DNA from 3 places in the Salinicoccus sesuvii genome. Region 2 is predicted to be linked to each of the others. Evidence: riboswitches for the same ligand, from Rfam matches in the RefSeq annotation. Region 2 holds a riboswitch; each other region holds the start of a gene.
The links. Region 2 has a riboswitch for S-adenosylmethionine ahead of ACFOJ8_RS07050 (methionine ABC transporter ATP-binding protein). Riboswitches for the same ligand answer to the same signal wherever they lie in the genome.
Positions count from the first base shown of each region.

Region 1: linked by a shared signal. The riboswitch ahead of ACFOJ8_RS11310 (O-acetylhomoserine aminocarboxypropyltransferase/cysteine synthase family protein) and the one ahead of ACFOJ8_RS07050 (methionine ABC transporter ATP-binding protein) in region 2 are both predicted to bind S-adenosylmethionine.
Region 3: linked by a shared signal. The riboswitch ahead of metK (methionine adenosyltransferase) and the one ahead of ACFOJ8_RS07050 (methionine ABC transporter ATP-binding protein) in region 2 are both predicted to bind S-adenosylmethionine.

Region 1 covers NZ_JBHRWV010000009.1:146,322-151,164, forward strand. Annotated here, with positions in the region: gene ACFOJ8_RS11295 (isochorismatase family protein) at 97-624, shown strand; gene ACFOJ8_RS11300 (YkvI family membrane protein) at 638-1,735, opposite strand; gene ACFOJ8_RS11305 (hypothetical protein) at 1,804-2,055, opposite strand; SAM riboswitch class I at 2,147-2,243, shown strand; gene ACFOJ8_RS11310 (O-acetylhomoserine aminocarboxypropyltransferase/cysteine synthase family protein) at 2,312-3,589, shown strand; gene ACFOJ8_RS11315 (homoserine O-succinyltransferase) at 3,589-4,503, shown strand; gene ACFOJ8_RS11320 (chorismate mutase) at 4,530-4,823, opposite strand; gene aroF (3-deoxy-7-phosphoheptulonate synthase) at 4,840-4,843, opposite strand, start outside.
Region 2 covers NZ_JBHRWV010000007.1:248,694-253,536, forward strand. Annotated here, with positions in the region: gene ACFOJ8_RS07040 (MetQ/NlpA family ABC transporter substrate-binding protein) at 1-173, opposite strand, end outside; gene ACFOJ8_RS07045 (methionine ABC transporter permease) at 175-834, opposite strand; gene ACFOJ8_RS07050 (methionine ABC transporter ATP-binding protein) at 818-1,840, opposite strand; SAM riboswitch class I at 1,899-2,001, opposite strand; gene ACFOJ8_RS07055 (ABC transporter ATP-binding protein) at 2,069-3,820, opposite strand; gene ACFOJ8_RS07060 (ABC transporter ATP-binding protein) at 3,817-4,843, opposite strand, start outside.
Region 3 covers NZ_JBHRWV010000002.1:102,132-106,974, reverse strand. Annotated here, with positions in the region: gene ACFOJ8_RS03220 (nuclease-related domain-containing protein) at 1-219, opposite strand, end outside; gene ACFOJ8_RS03215 (hypothetical protein) at 538-768, shown strand; gene metK (methionine adenosyltransferase) at 821-2,014, opposite strand; SAM riboswitch class I at 2,105-2,210, opposite strand; gene pckA (phosphoenolpyruvate carboxykinase (ATP)) at 2,361-3,941, shown strand; gene ACFOJ8_RS03200 (NUDIX domain-containing protein) at 3,987-4,445, opposite strand; gene yidD (membrane protein insertion efficiency factor YidD) at 4,521-4,760, shown strand; gene menE (o-succinylbenzoate--CoA ligase) at 4,761-4,843, opposite strand, start outside.

The DNA of each region.
Region 1 (4,843 bases), on a different contig from region 2:
AGCATGCTAAGTTTTCAATTAAAGCGGTGTGAAATGGCACTAATCGGGTATTTATATAATATATGCAAAAGTAATATATTATAGGGAGTGTAGTAAATGCTCATTGCCATAGATCTTCAAAATGATATTTTCGATAAAAATGGTTCCGGTTACGCAGAATCCACAGAAGCAGTACGGGATGGTATTGAATCACGTATCCAACATGCCGTAGATCAGGGCGAGCCAGTCATCTATACGCAGAACTTCTACCCAGAGTTTGAACAGGAGTCACGTAGCCTTGAAAGCATACGTTTCGACGAAGCGATGTTTCCTCAATTTCGGGAGCTTCTTGAAACACACGGAGATAGATATGAAAAAACATTTTATGGTATACCCCCAGAGGAAGCCAGAAAGATACAGAAGAAATATGAAGATGATGTAGAAACTGATCGCACTATTGAATTCATTGGTGCAGAAACCAATGTATGTGTATTAGCAAACATCATGGTTATACAGAATATATTTCCTCAAGCGAATATCACTCTAAATAGGGAGCTTATAGCCAGTACTAGTAAAGAACTTGGAGATAAGACCATCGATGTTCTCTCTAATATGAATGTATTTATTATTGGAGACGGTAAGTAATATAAAAATCACCTCATCGTTGAGGTGATTTTTTTGTTGAGACCAATTTCAACCATTTCATCAGCATCGCAACACCAAGTATCAGTCCCACATATCCCATAACAGGATAGATTGTACCTACAAGATCTGCAAAACCGACAAAGCTTAGTATATAACCGATGACGAGCGATACAGGGAGCATTATTTTGTAACGTCGACTGCCAGGATGGCTGAATCGATTCAAGAAGGGATAGAGCATGCCTACCGCTGTATTGTAGATGACCAACAACATTGCTACCGAGAGCAACAGCCCAAGTACCGGATGTATTTCATTAGCCAGAAGTAGCATCGGTAGCTCCACCGTGTTCACTTCATCCATCTGCGCCATTAGACCGTTATTGATTAGGAACATTAAGAGTATGATGATGATACTACCGATAATACCACCCCACCCAGCGACTTTCCTAGAGTCCGATCGAGACCCCATCATAGTCAAGAAACTAAAAGCAACAGCAATAGTAAAACCACTATATGTAACGGCATTCCACCACCAAGGTCCCGGTGGTGTGGCTTCCGGGTTGGCATACTGATCCACTTCACTTAGTGGTAGAGAAGGATTCAGAAAGTTGACGATGGCAATGATGACGACAATCGCCAGTAGATAAGGCGTAATTGCACCTAGTGCCAGTACAATACGATCGAAATCAAGATTCAGAGTAATAAATACAGCCAAGATTAATATCAATGAACCAATCCATGGAGATACACCGAAGCTTTCGTAGAATGTGGAACCAGCACCCGCAAACATAATAACCGCTACACCATAGAGGAAGAAAGAAAGTACAACATCAATGATGCGTCCAAAAGTCTTCCCGAACATATTCAGCAAAGAATCAATGTATGATTCGGCCTTGATATCGAATCCAACATCTGCTGTCCACTTGCCCGTAAATAGTACCAGTAACCCCGAGAGAAGAACGGCGAAGATACTCACTGCTCCATTATTTGTGAAAAACTGCAATATTTCCTGACCTGTCGAGAAGCCTGCACCGACCACTACACCGGTGTAGGCGAATCCTATTTTGAGGACTTGCTTCACATTGGACACCTTGACCACTCCATAAATTTTCAAATTTTTGCTATGCAGTATCCATACTATACTTTGGGTGCTGCATTAGCAATTGGAAGAGAACTGAAGTTCTACTGGGAGCCTATGACGACCCGACTGTACATGTAGTCCGCTTCAGGTCTCTCTAGGCCATAATCTTTCATAAGCAAAATTATTATCTCCTCTTTCGATTTCCCTTCTTCTATATACTTTAAAATACCGTAATGCATCTCCTTCATACGATTACGATCGTCTATTCTTATCCTAGTCTGCACCAACATACGTCGACTGTAAATAAATAGTACGAATGTCACAAGCATAAGTAAAATAATAAAGACATCCATCTATCTCACCTTCCCACTTGAAAAGTTGAAAAATTAAAAGTATTTGACAAACTTACTTCCATCATAGTACCATAGTTTTTAATTAAATAATTGCTTATCCAGAGTGGCGGAGGGAATGGCCCTACGAAGCCCAGCAACCTTTTCAGTAAGGTGCTAAATCCAGCAGGTATTATCCTGAAAGATGAGTGACTCGCGAGTCTTCCTTTATCTTTGGGTAGGCTCTTTTTTTATTAATCTGTTCTTGGAGGAATGTAAAATGGCTAACAATCACCGTTTTGAAACAAGACAACTTCATGCTGGACAAGAAATTGATGGGACAACAAATTCTCGAGCACTGCCTATTTACCAGACGACCTCCTATGTATTCGATGACACCAAACATGCTTCAGAATTATTCGGCTTGCAAGATAGCGGCAATATATATACGCGTATTATGAATCCTACAACGGCAGCCTTAGAGACCCGGGTAGCTGAACTTGAGGGTGGTGTCGCTGGCCTCGGTGTCGCTTCCGGCATGGCGGCCATCACTTATGCCATACAGGTTTTAACCAACAGTGGAGATCACATCATTTCTACAACGAGTCTATATGGTGGCACACACACACTTTTCACCCATACCTTTAAAAAGTTCGGTATCGAAACATCCTTAGTCGATATTAAAAATCCGGAGAATGTTTCACGTGAAATCAGAGATAACACCAAAGCCATCTTCATTGAGACAATCGGTAACCCGGAAGGAAATGTTGCAGATATACAAGCACTTGCGGAGATTGCTGAAAAGAATGATATCCCTCTAATTGTTGATAATACTTTTGCTACACCTTACCTGTGCCGACCAATTGAGCATGGCGCACACGTTGTAGTCCACTCTGCGACCAAGTTTCTCGGTGGACACGGCACTTCCATTGGCGGTGTAATTGTAGATGGTGGCAATTTTAATTGGGACAACGGCAAGTTCCCAGGTCTTACTGAACCAGATGAATCCTATCACGGTCTGATATTTACTGAAGCGTTTGGGCCGGCAGCCTACGCTTTCAAAATAAGAACCACACTCCTCAGAGATACAGGAGCTGCTCTTTCGCCATTCAATTCATTCCTGCTAACACAAGGTATAGAAACATTATCACTCCGGATGGAAAGACACGTAGAAAATGCAGAAAAGGTTGCTGCATTTCTCGAGCAGCATGAAAAAGTGGAATGGGTCGACTACGCCGGACTTGAGTCTAGTAGATATTATGCTGCTAAAGAGAAGTATCTTCCAAAAGGCGCCTCTTCGATATTTACTTTCGGTGTAAAAGGCGGCTATGAAGCAGGAAAGACATTCATCGAAACTTTGGAGCTCTTCTCTTTACTTGCAAATGTAGGCGATGCCAAGTCTCTTGTCATACATCCAGCTTCCACTACACATTCGCAATTGAATGAGGAACAACAACTCGTAGGAGGCGTCAAACCGGAGACCATCAGATTATCTGTGGGTCTTGAGCATATCGACGATATTCTGGATGACCTTAAGAAAGGGCTGGATGCAATCTAATGCCGATTAAAATTATTGAAGGTCTGCCTGTAACGGAACGCCTTCATAAAGAAAATGTTTACACTATAGAAGCGAAGCGGGCCTATACCCAAGATATACGACCGCTTCGCATAATCATCTTAAACCTGATGCCAAAGAAAGAAGAAACCGAGCTCCATTTACTTAGACTACTCGGGAATTCACCCCTTCAGGTGGATATCGATTTCATGTATATGACAACCCACCATAGCAGGAACACACCAACCAGCCACCTACAGAAGTACTATCACACTTTAGAAGAAGTGCGAGATAGACGTTACGATGGCATGATCGTTACGGGCGCCCCTGTTGAAACACTGGATTTTGAGCAAGTAAATTATATAGAAGAACTCCGTGAAATCATGGAATGGTCACAGACCCACGTTTTCTCCAGGTTCTTCATCTGTTGGGGCGCGCAGTTTGCATTGAACCACTATTTCGGCATTCGAAAATCGCTCTTGCCAAATAAATTGTTTGGCATTTTCGATTATAATAATGAAATGCCAAGCCATTCATTAATGAGAGGATTCGACGACACATACCGCGTCCCCCAATCTAGACACACACAGGTCGACAGAACAGCCTTGGAAAATGTAGAAGCGCTCGACATACTATCCTCTCACCCCACTTTTGGACCGGATATCATATGTACGAAAGACCAGCGCAACCTCTTTATATTTGGACATCTTGAGTATGAGCGCAACACCCTTAAGAACGAGTACGACAGGGATCATGAAGCAGGTGAAGAAATAGCTCTACCTAGCAACTACTTCCCAGAAGATGATCCATCGGCCGATCCTTTATTTACCTGGAAAAGTCATGGACATTTGCTTTTCGGCAACTGGATTAATGAAACCTACCAGAATACCTACTACGACCTCTCAGAACTAAAATAGCCTGCGATAATATCGCAGGCTATTCTTCATATCTTATGGGAGACATTGTATTTTCTTAAGTTTTCATGCTGACGCTTTTTGGAGAGTGCCATGAGATGTCTGAAAAACGAGTCAGCATAGATCTCCAGACTTTGATCTTGCAATCTTTCTACATTTCTACAAACAACTTGCTCTTCACGCGCTTCATCGAATACTGGAATATCATTTTGTATCTTATACTGAGCGATATTCTCTGCAACTTGCATCCGTGCTTCGAAAAGCGCAATGAGCTCTGCATCCAGTTCGTCAATTTTATATCTCAATTTTTCATGTGTATTCATGGCTACTCCTCCTTATCTAG
Region 2 (4,843 bases):
ACTGTATAGCCCTGGTCTTCGAGCGCAGGTTTTAAAGCAAAGTTGACCATGTCACTGTATGGCCCGGTCGATGCGCCTATCGTAATGACCTCGCCCTCCCCTTCGTATAGGAGCGCACTAGTGCCAATGATTACAGCGAGTGTCGAAACTAGAAATATAATTATGCCACGCATATCAGTTCCCCTCCTGTCTTCTTGTTAAAAAGTCCCCAATCAACTGTACAAGCTGCACTATGATCACTAGCGCAACAACAGTGGCAATCATCGTCACTGTATCGTAGCGATAATATCCATAACGAATGGCCAGGTCACCGATACCGCCGCCCCCTACTACACCGGCGGTCGCACTGAAAGCGATGATAGAAATAATTGTCAAAGTAATCCCTTGGGTGATGCCACGTTTTGCTTCAGGAATGAGTACATCTGTAATGATGAGTATCAGTGAAGCACCGCCTGCAATACTTGCTTCTATTACACCTTTGCCCACCCCGTTGAAACTTGTTTCCACCAATCTTGCAAAAAGCGGAACTGCTGCGATAGAGAGTGCGACACTCGCAAAAACTGGTCCATGCGAACTATTAGTCAGCCAGGTGGCTACCGGCATGATGGCAACAATGAGGATAATGAAAGGAAACGAACGAATGACGTTAGTAATGGCGCCAAGCACCTGATTAAGCGGCTTGATCCGGAACAGCAGTGGGTTTGCCGTTATGTAAAGTAGAATGCCAAGCGGCAACCCAATTAATACCGCAAAGAATATGGAAATCGACACCATAAGTGTAGTTTCAAGCAGTGCACGATATAAGAGCGGTGCAATTTCAGCGAGTCTCTGCATGGATTTCAGTCCTTTCTATTCCTGTTGATTCATCGATAAATGCTTTGAGTCTTGAAATTTCCTGTGGATCTCCTTGAACATGAAGCATCAAGAATCCGAGCGGCATATCCTGAATGTATTCAATACGACCATTCAATATACTGATGTCACATTCGAAGTGACGATAGAGCTGGTTGACATAATTAGCCTCAGCGTTTTCGTTTAAAAATTTGATAGTAATGACATCCGAGCGATCATTCATTTCGATATGAGGTGGAATAGCAAAGTCGTAGATATCCTGCACGAATCCTTTTGTTACAGCATGCTCAGGATGGCTGAATATACTGTAGACGTCACTTTCTTCAACTATTTCACCGGCTGTCATCACCCCAACGCGGTCCGCAATCTCCTTGATGACTCCCATTTCGTGCGTGATGAGTACAATAGTGATACCAAGGTCCCGGTTGATTTTCTTCAATAACTTCAATATCGTCTTCGTTGTCTCGGGATCGAGTGCACTTGTTGCCTCGTCGCATAAAAGTACTTCAGGATGGTTTGCTAGGGCCCTAGCGATCCCGACCCGTTGCTTTTGGCCCCCACTTAAATTCCCGGGATAGCTGCCCGCCTTGTCACTCAATCCGACAAGCGCAAGCAATTCCTCGATGCGTGATTTCACTTTTTTCTTATCATACTTGCTTGCCTTCAGAACGAATTCAATATTCTGATATACCGTTTTTGATTCAATGAGATTGAACTGTTGGAAGATCATGCCGATCTTCTGTCTTTTCGCTCGTAGCTTCTCACTGGACAAGTTACCAAGTGCCGTGCCATTTACATTAACACTACCAGAGCTCGGAGCTTCCAATAGATTAATTAGTCTGAGCAGAGTACTCTTACCAGCACCGCTGAATCCGATAATGCCGAATATTTCCCCGTCTCCCACAGTCAGCGAAAGCCGTTTAAGCGCTTCTACTTTTCTGCCTTTAACCTCATAAGTCTTTGATACATCTTCCAATACAATGGCCATGCAATCACCCCTCTATGTAAAATAAAAAAACCATCTGCCGAAATGGCAAATGGTTTCACGGTTATCTGCCAAGCGGTCGCTTGTAGGATTTAGCACAGTACCCTCCGGGCCTGTTGCTGAAGTTTCAAAGGGCCTAATCCCTCCACTTCTCTGGATAAAAGTATTCAATTGAATGTTCATAACTCTACATGAGCAAATGAGAATTGTCAACATTCACAATATTAATTATTAGATATTTATGCTGACTGGCTGTCCAAGTTGCATCGTATACATCTTGGCATACTCCTTGCCTTTGGCAAGTAGTTCTTCGTGATTTCCGCTTTCAACTATAAGACCGCTATCAAGCAGCAGGATCTGATCTGCATGCTGGATGGTCGAAAGTCTATGAGCGATGATAAATGTCGTGCGGTTTGCACTAACGACTTTCATGGCATGCTGGATCATCTGTTCCGTTTCGGAATCGATGTTGCTCGTCGCTTCATCCAGTACCAATACTTTCGGATTGAATACCATGGCACGTGCGAATGAAATGAGTTGGCGTTCACCAAGTGATAGTGTGGATCCACGTTCTGTCAACTCAGTATGCATTCCCTCTTCCATCCGTGACAGCATCTCTTCACCGCCAACACTAGCGAGGGCCGCTCTTGCTTCTGCCTCAGAAATTTCTTCGTTGTTCAGTCTCAGATTGAAAAGTAGAGATCCGCTGTAAATGAAGGGATCCTGCAGTACAATTGACATATGATGCCGTAGAGACTGCTTGCTAAATTCTCTCGTGTCTTTACCATCGAAGAGTATCTTTCCGCGAACCGGATCGTAAAAGCGCATCAGCAGGTTGATGATTGAACTCTTACCGGATCCTGTATGGCCCACGAGTGCCACGGTTTCTCCCGGCGACACGTCGATACTAATATCTTTGAGTACTGTATGTTTATCATCATAAGAAAAGCTTACTTCATTAAATGAAATGTGTCCGCTGAAATTGCCGAGATGCTCCTCTTCTTCCGTTTCAACTTCTGCGTCTAGTAGCTCAAATACCTTTACCGCAGCAACGCGTGCCTGCTCATATATATCAAGCTGTCCAATAATATTGAATAAGGGATTGAAGAACCGTGTTATATAGTCTACAAGGATATACATTGTACCGACAGTAAGCGCCGTTTGTGCATCAAGGAAACTAGACGCAAAAATGTAGACCATTACTGCAAAAAGAAGTGATCTAAGCGTTCCCATCAAGTTCTGCCCGGAAGCGCTATCCAGCTTAATAAGACTACCAGTACTTTTAAGATAATCGTTATTCAGTTCCTCAAATTCCCGCGTTATCTGCGATTCACGGTTGAAGATCTGAATAATTGGCATGCCGCTGATAGATTCGTTAATCATCGCATTAATATCACTATTACGTTCTCTTCTAGTATGGTTGAAGTCGTTCGAATATTTACGGTAGAGTATCATCCACACAATAATAATAGGTACAAACAGCAGCATGACCAGACCAGTCCAGATATTAATGAATAGCGTAATAACAGTAATCGCGCCAACAGTCAGGCTACTAACTAAAAACAATGGCAACACAACAGAGAACATATTTAATATTGATTCTGTATCGTTGGTGATTCGTGCTACCACCTTGCCAGCTGGTAGGTCATCGAAGTAGCGGATTGGCAACCGCTGGACATGCTGGAACACATCATTCCTCATTTTCTGTACTACTAGCGCCCCTGAGTTTTGCAGAACCACTTCTTGGAAGTAGCTGAACACAGCATGCAGCAGTTTGATACCAAGGAATACTCCAAGTAGCTGATAGATTGGCAACATTTCAATCTGTCCTGCTGCGTCTTGGATATGCCGATCTAAGATAATCATTGCGATTACCGGTCCAAGCAATTCAAATCCGACCATCAGTATCATTAATGTAATACCTAGTGCGAATCTGCCCTTGAATGCCATGGCATATACCATTAATCTTTTAATTTCTTTCATGTTGTTTCACCCCCAGTACGGTAATAGTCGTTCTGCTGGCTATACCAGCCACCGGTTGCTGATAGTGCTTCATGTGTGCCCATTTCAACAACTTCACCGTCATCCAACACCGCAATTTTATCTGCGTGCTGTACAGCAGACAATCTGTGAGTCACGATGATGGTTGTTTTGCTGGTACGGTTGCTTTTGATGCCGTCGATGATTCGTTTTTCTGTTTTCGCATCAACAGCACTGAGTGCGTCATCCATAATTAAAATATCGGGATCACGGATTAGACTTCTTGCTATGGAAATGCGTTGTTTTTGACCGCCACTTAGAGCGATGCCCTTTTCCCCGACCATCGTATCCAGTCCATGAGGCATACGTTTTAGATCGGTATCGAGCGCACTGAGACTAATTGCTTCTTCGAGTTCAGAAACAGTCGCATGTGGGTTACCAAAAAGAATATTTTCTCTGACAGTTCTAGAAAAAAGGATGTTCTCTTGGGAAACATAGCCAATCTTCTCCCTCAATGCTGTTTTATCCAGTTGAGCTATGCTCATGCCGTCAATGACTAGACCGCCTTGTCCTTCCGGATAAAGTTTCAAAAGCTGTTTGACAAGCGTTGATTTGCCGCTGCCAGTCCTGCCGACGATACCGAGTGTTTCTCCACTTTTAAGTTCGAAAGTGATATCTTTCAAGTTCATCCGTGTGCTCAGTGGATATTGGAATGACAGCTGATCGAAGTCCATTCCTGCGTTTGTCATCATCATATCACCCTGATGCAAGACATCATCTTCGGTGTCGAGTACAGTATCAATTCGAGTCAATGATGCATTGCCGCGCTGCATTACATTAAACAGCATGCCGAGCGCAAACATTGGCCAGATTAGCATGTTCAAATAGATGTTGAAAGTGACAATGTCACCAACTGATATCAGACCTCGGTTGGCTAATACTGCACCATAGCCAAAAGCGACCATAAAACTAAAAGTTGTAACTATGATGGTTAACGGTCTGAACAACGCATCCAGCCTTTCTACT
Region 3 (4,843 bases), on a different contig from region 2:
ATTTAGAGTAGATACTTCTTTTTTATGTTCGAGACGCTGTGCTTCGTTATCGGATTCGTACTTTTCGACAAGATTATCTTTTTCCTTTTCATAATCCTTCTCGAGCGTATTCACTTTGTTCCTATGTTTCAAATAATAGACCAAGAAAGCAATGGCAATGATGACGAGCAGTGCTGCCAATGCAATAAAAATTGGATCTGTGAAAATTTCCGTGTTCATGGCTTTATTTCATATCCTTCCGTATTAAAATGGGTCATCTTGACTCAAGCTCTGTTCATTATATCAAAATAACATCAATTTACGATTAAAATAAATAATTTTGTAGATATTGACTCCCCTTTTGGTATCTATTATATGAAGAAAATTTTTAGTAACACTTTCATCAATTCGGATAATTTTACTTTTATACAGATTCGTAGGTTACTTCATGTTTTATTATCGTCCGCACGGGTAATACTTTACTAACTTGCTAGTAAGATTAGAGAGATAGCGAGTGCCAGAAATTGGCCCATAGTTAAAAACTAGGAGGAATAATCAATGGAACTCAAAAAGTATCTAATGGCGGGCGGCTTTGCATCTGTACTTGTACTCGGTGCATGCGGCGGTGACGACTCAATGGAAGAAGATACCATGGAGGAGGACACAATGGAAGAAACAACCATGGAAGACGAAACGATGGAAGATTCAACAATGGAAGACGACATGGAGATGGAAGATGACAGCATGGAAGATGACATGGAGATGGATGATACCGACTCCGACAGCTAATACCACTTCCGAATATAAAGGATCTCGGCCGGGCCGAGATCCTTTATTTGCTTTAATTCACTTTAAGGCTTGATAGAGACGTTTTCAATTGTGGAGCTTTATCAAGCTTTTCCCAAGGAAAATCATGGTCGCCACGACCAAAGTGACCATAGCTGGCTGTATTTTTGTAAATCGGGCGACGTAGATTGAGCATATCTATAATCCCGTCCGGAGAGAGATTGAATGTCTCGCGTATGACGTTGACAATATCAGATTCTCCGTAGTCCGAAGTACCGAAGGTATCCACTGAAATCGACACAGGTTCACTTACTCCGATTGCATAGGCTAGCTGAATCTCACATTTGGATGCGATATCTGCAGCCACAATATTCTTTGCAATATATCTGGCCGCATATGCTGCAGAACGGTCGACTTTTGTAGGATCTTTACCACTGAATGCACCACCACCATGACGGGCATATCCGCCGTACGTATCTACAATGATCTTTCTGCCTGTTAAACCAGCATCCCCTTGCGGACCCCCTATAACAAATCGGCCGGTCGGATTGATGATATATTTTGTGTCTTCATCTAGCAGCTCAGTAGGGACCACTTTTTGAATCACTTGCGCAATAAGGTCTTTGCGGATCGTTTCGGTTTCTATTTCCTCATGATGCTGGGATGAAATGACGATAGTATCCACTCTTTTGACGGCGCCTTTTTCATCGTACTCTACGGTAACCTGTGTCTTTCCATCAGGTCTCAAGTAGTCTATGGTTCCGTCTTTTCTCACTTGCGTCAAGCGCCTCGACAATTTGTGAGCCAGTGATATTGGCAACGGCATGAGTTCTTCCGTTTCATTACATGCAAAGCCGAACATTAAACCCTGATCGCCGGCGCCTGTAGAAATGGCATCGGTCTCCCTTGTTTCGACAGCATTGTTGACACCTTGCGCAATATCAGCCGACTGCTCATCTATTCCAGTCAATACGGACATTGTTTTGTAGTCATAACCATACTTGGCACGGGTGTAACCAATCTCCTTGACAGTTTCTCTTACTATTTTAGGTATATCAACATAAGTATTCGTACTTATTTCTCCGACGATCATTGCCATACCGGTGTTAACAACCGTTTCACAGGCAACTCTTGCATTCTCATCCCCTTTTAGTATTTCATCCAGTATTGCATCGGATATCTGATCCGCAATTTTGTCGGGATGCCCCTCAGTTACGGATTCAGAAGTGAAAAGTCTACGTTCTGCCATTGCATATTTCTCCTTTATGATTATTAGCTATCTCCCGTTACCAAAAAATAAAGCCTTTTCCCAATAATACGAGAAAAGGCTCCGCTCTTCCCCTTATCGATCAGAATAACTTCTGCATCCTTTAGCACCTTTCTTTATAGAAAAGAGGTTGCTGGGCTTCATCGGGTATGTTCCCTCCACCGGCTCTTGATAAGAGATAACTTAGACTATAATATACTAGATGATTGCGTCCAAATCAAGTGAATATTATTTTTGTAAATATTATGTTACGTCATTTATCAATGTGTTATACTAATTCGTGAAAGCTACATCTACTTTGAAAATACATAAAATGGGGGCGATGATTATGACAGACCATAGAGGACTTATCGAAAATTTGGTAACTAGAAAAAATTCACATATCCAGCTTTCTACATCTCAACTGGTTGAAAAGTCTTTGGAAAGAAAAGAAGGTAAGCTTGCAGCAACGGGTGCGTTGCGCGCTGAGACTGGTAAGTATACTGGGCGTAGCCCGAAAGACCGTTTTATCGTCAAAGACGCGGTATCGGAACATAAGGTAGACTGGGGAGAAGTCAATCAGCCTATCTCACAAGAAATTTTCGACAACCTTTTCGAGAAGGTCATCAATCACCTTGGAGACAAGGAAGAAATTTTTGTTTTCAACGGCTATGCCGGCGCGGATGAAAAGACGCGTCTTGATCTTAGTGTCATAAATGAGTTCAGCTGGCATAACATGTTTGCCCGCACTATGTTCATCCGTCCCGAGAGTGAAGAAGAAGCTCGCACCATAGAGCCACAATTCACTGTAATTTCTGCACCGACATTCAAAGCTGACCCTTCGACCGATGGTACGGAGTCGGAAGCTTTCATTATCGTTTCACTTGAAAAGGGAGTTATTTTAATCGGAGGAACCGAGTACGCTGGTGAAATGAAAAAATCCATTTTCTCCATTATGAACTATCTGCTGCCTGAACAAGGCGTTATGAGCATGCACTGCTCTGCGAACGTTGGAGAGAACAAGGACGTTGCGCTGTTCTTTGGACTCTCTGGTACGGGTAAGACGACACTTTCTGCTGATTCTCAAAGAGAACTGATCGGTGATGATGAACATGGCTGGAATGAAGACGGGGTATTTAATATTGAAGGCGGATGCTACGCTAAGACAATCAACTTGTCTGCAGAGAAGGAGCCTGAAATCTTTAAAGCCATCAAGTTCGGCTCTGTGCTTGAGAATGTTGTCATTGACGAGTCAGGCATACCTGACTACGACGACAATACACTTACCGAGAACACCCGTGCAGCCTACCCGATCGACCATATAGACAATGCACGCATCCCATCTGTCGCTGGCCATCCGACGACCATCATTTTCTTGACTGCGGATGCATTCGGTGTACTTCCCCCTATCTCAAAGCTGACTAAAGAACAGGCCATGTATCACTTCCTGAGCGGATTTACTTCGAAGCTTGCCGGTACAGAACGAGGTGTGACCTCGCCGCAGCCAGTATTCTCAACATGCTTTGGTTCTCCTTTCTTACCATTGCACGCAACGACCTATGCAAATATGCTTGGTGACCTGATTGATGAGCATGGAGTCGACGTCTATCTGGTTAACACTGGCTGGAGTGGCGGCGAGTACGGTGTCGGCAAACGTATGGATCTTAAATATACCCGTTCGATGATCAGAAGAGCCATCAGCGGAGAACTGCTACTCAATCCGTTTGAAGAGGATTCCACTTTCGGGCTAAGTATTCCGGCTTTTGTTACCGGTGTACCTAAGGAAATTCTCAACCCGAGAAATATTTGGATTTCAGAAGAAGCTTATGATGAGAAAGCCTACAATTTGAAGCAATCCTTCATAGAGAACTTTAAGAAGTTTGGGACAGAATCTGAAAGTATCGCGAAAGCAGGCGGCTTTAAACTCTAGCAGAAAAGTAAATACGCCGGATACCGAGCTCGGTATCCGGCGTATTTACTTGAATGTTTCGTGGGCTTTGCTCATCTGGTACAAGTAGTCTATACAGCAATCATCGAGAAGAAAACTTCTTTTGTCTTCTGGTATTTCCTCCACCGTACTACAGACGATGGGGCCATATGTTTCGCCATATTCACATATGAAGGAGATATCATTCACTTCGGCAAAATAGACTCCCTTTGTGAATGGTTCTGTATCATGAACTGTATATGCTCCGATATAAGTTACTACATCAAGGCTCGCACCTGTCTCTTCGAATACTTCCCTGCGCAGCGCATCTTCAGCTCTTTCCCCTACTTCGATCTTACCGCCGGGAAATTCAATACCGCGTACTTTATGATCGGTTAGAAGATATTTGCCGTCGATTCTGCAGATTCCAAGTACGTGGTCAAGCGGGACAGCATGACCGAGCAGAAGCGTAACTCTTCTGTTTTTATGATCTTTGAATTCAAGCATCCTATCATCTCCAAATTTGCTTAAATCCAGTGTACCCTATATCATGGTAGTATTAAATGCTGGAGCAGTGATTATATGAAAACAATCCTTCTATGGCTAATGCGCTTCTATCAGAAGGCGATTTCTCCTATGTTCCCACCTAGTTGCCGGTTCAATCCGACATGCTCTAACTACGGCATAGAAGCAGTACAAGAACATGGTGCACTAAAGGGTGGCTATCTTACAACCAAACGTATCCTTAAATGCCATCCATTCCATCCGGGCGGATATGATCCCGTCCCTCTCAATCCCGATAACTACAAAAAGAAGCAGTGATCACTGCTTCTTTTTTTCGTCATAAACCTTCTGATTACGCACTCTTGAGACTTTGCCTGTGGAAGTCATCAAGATTTGTGACA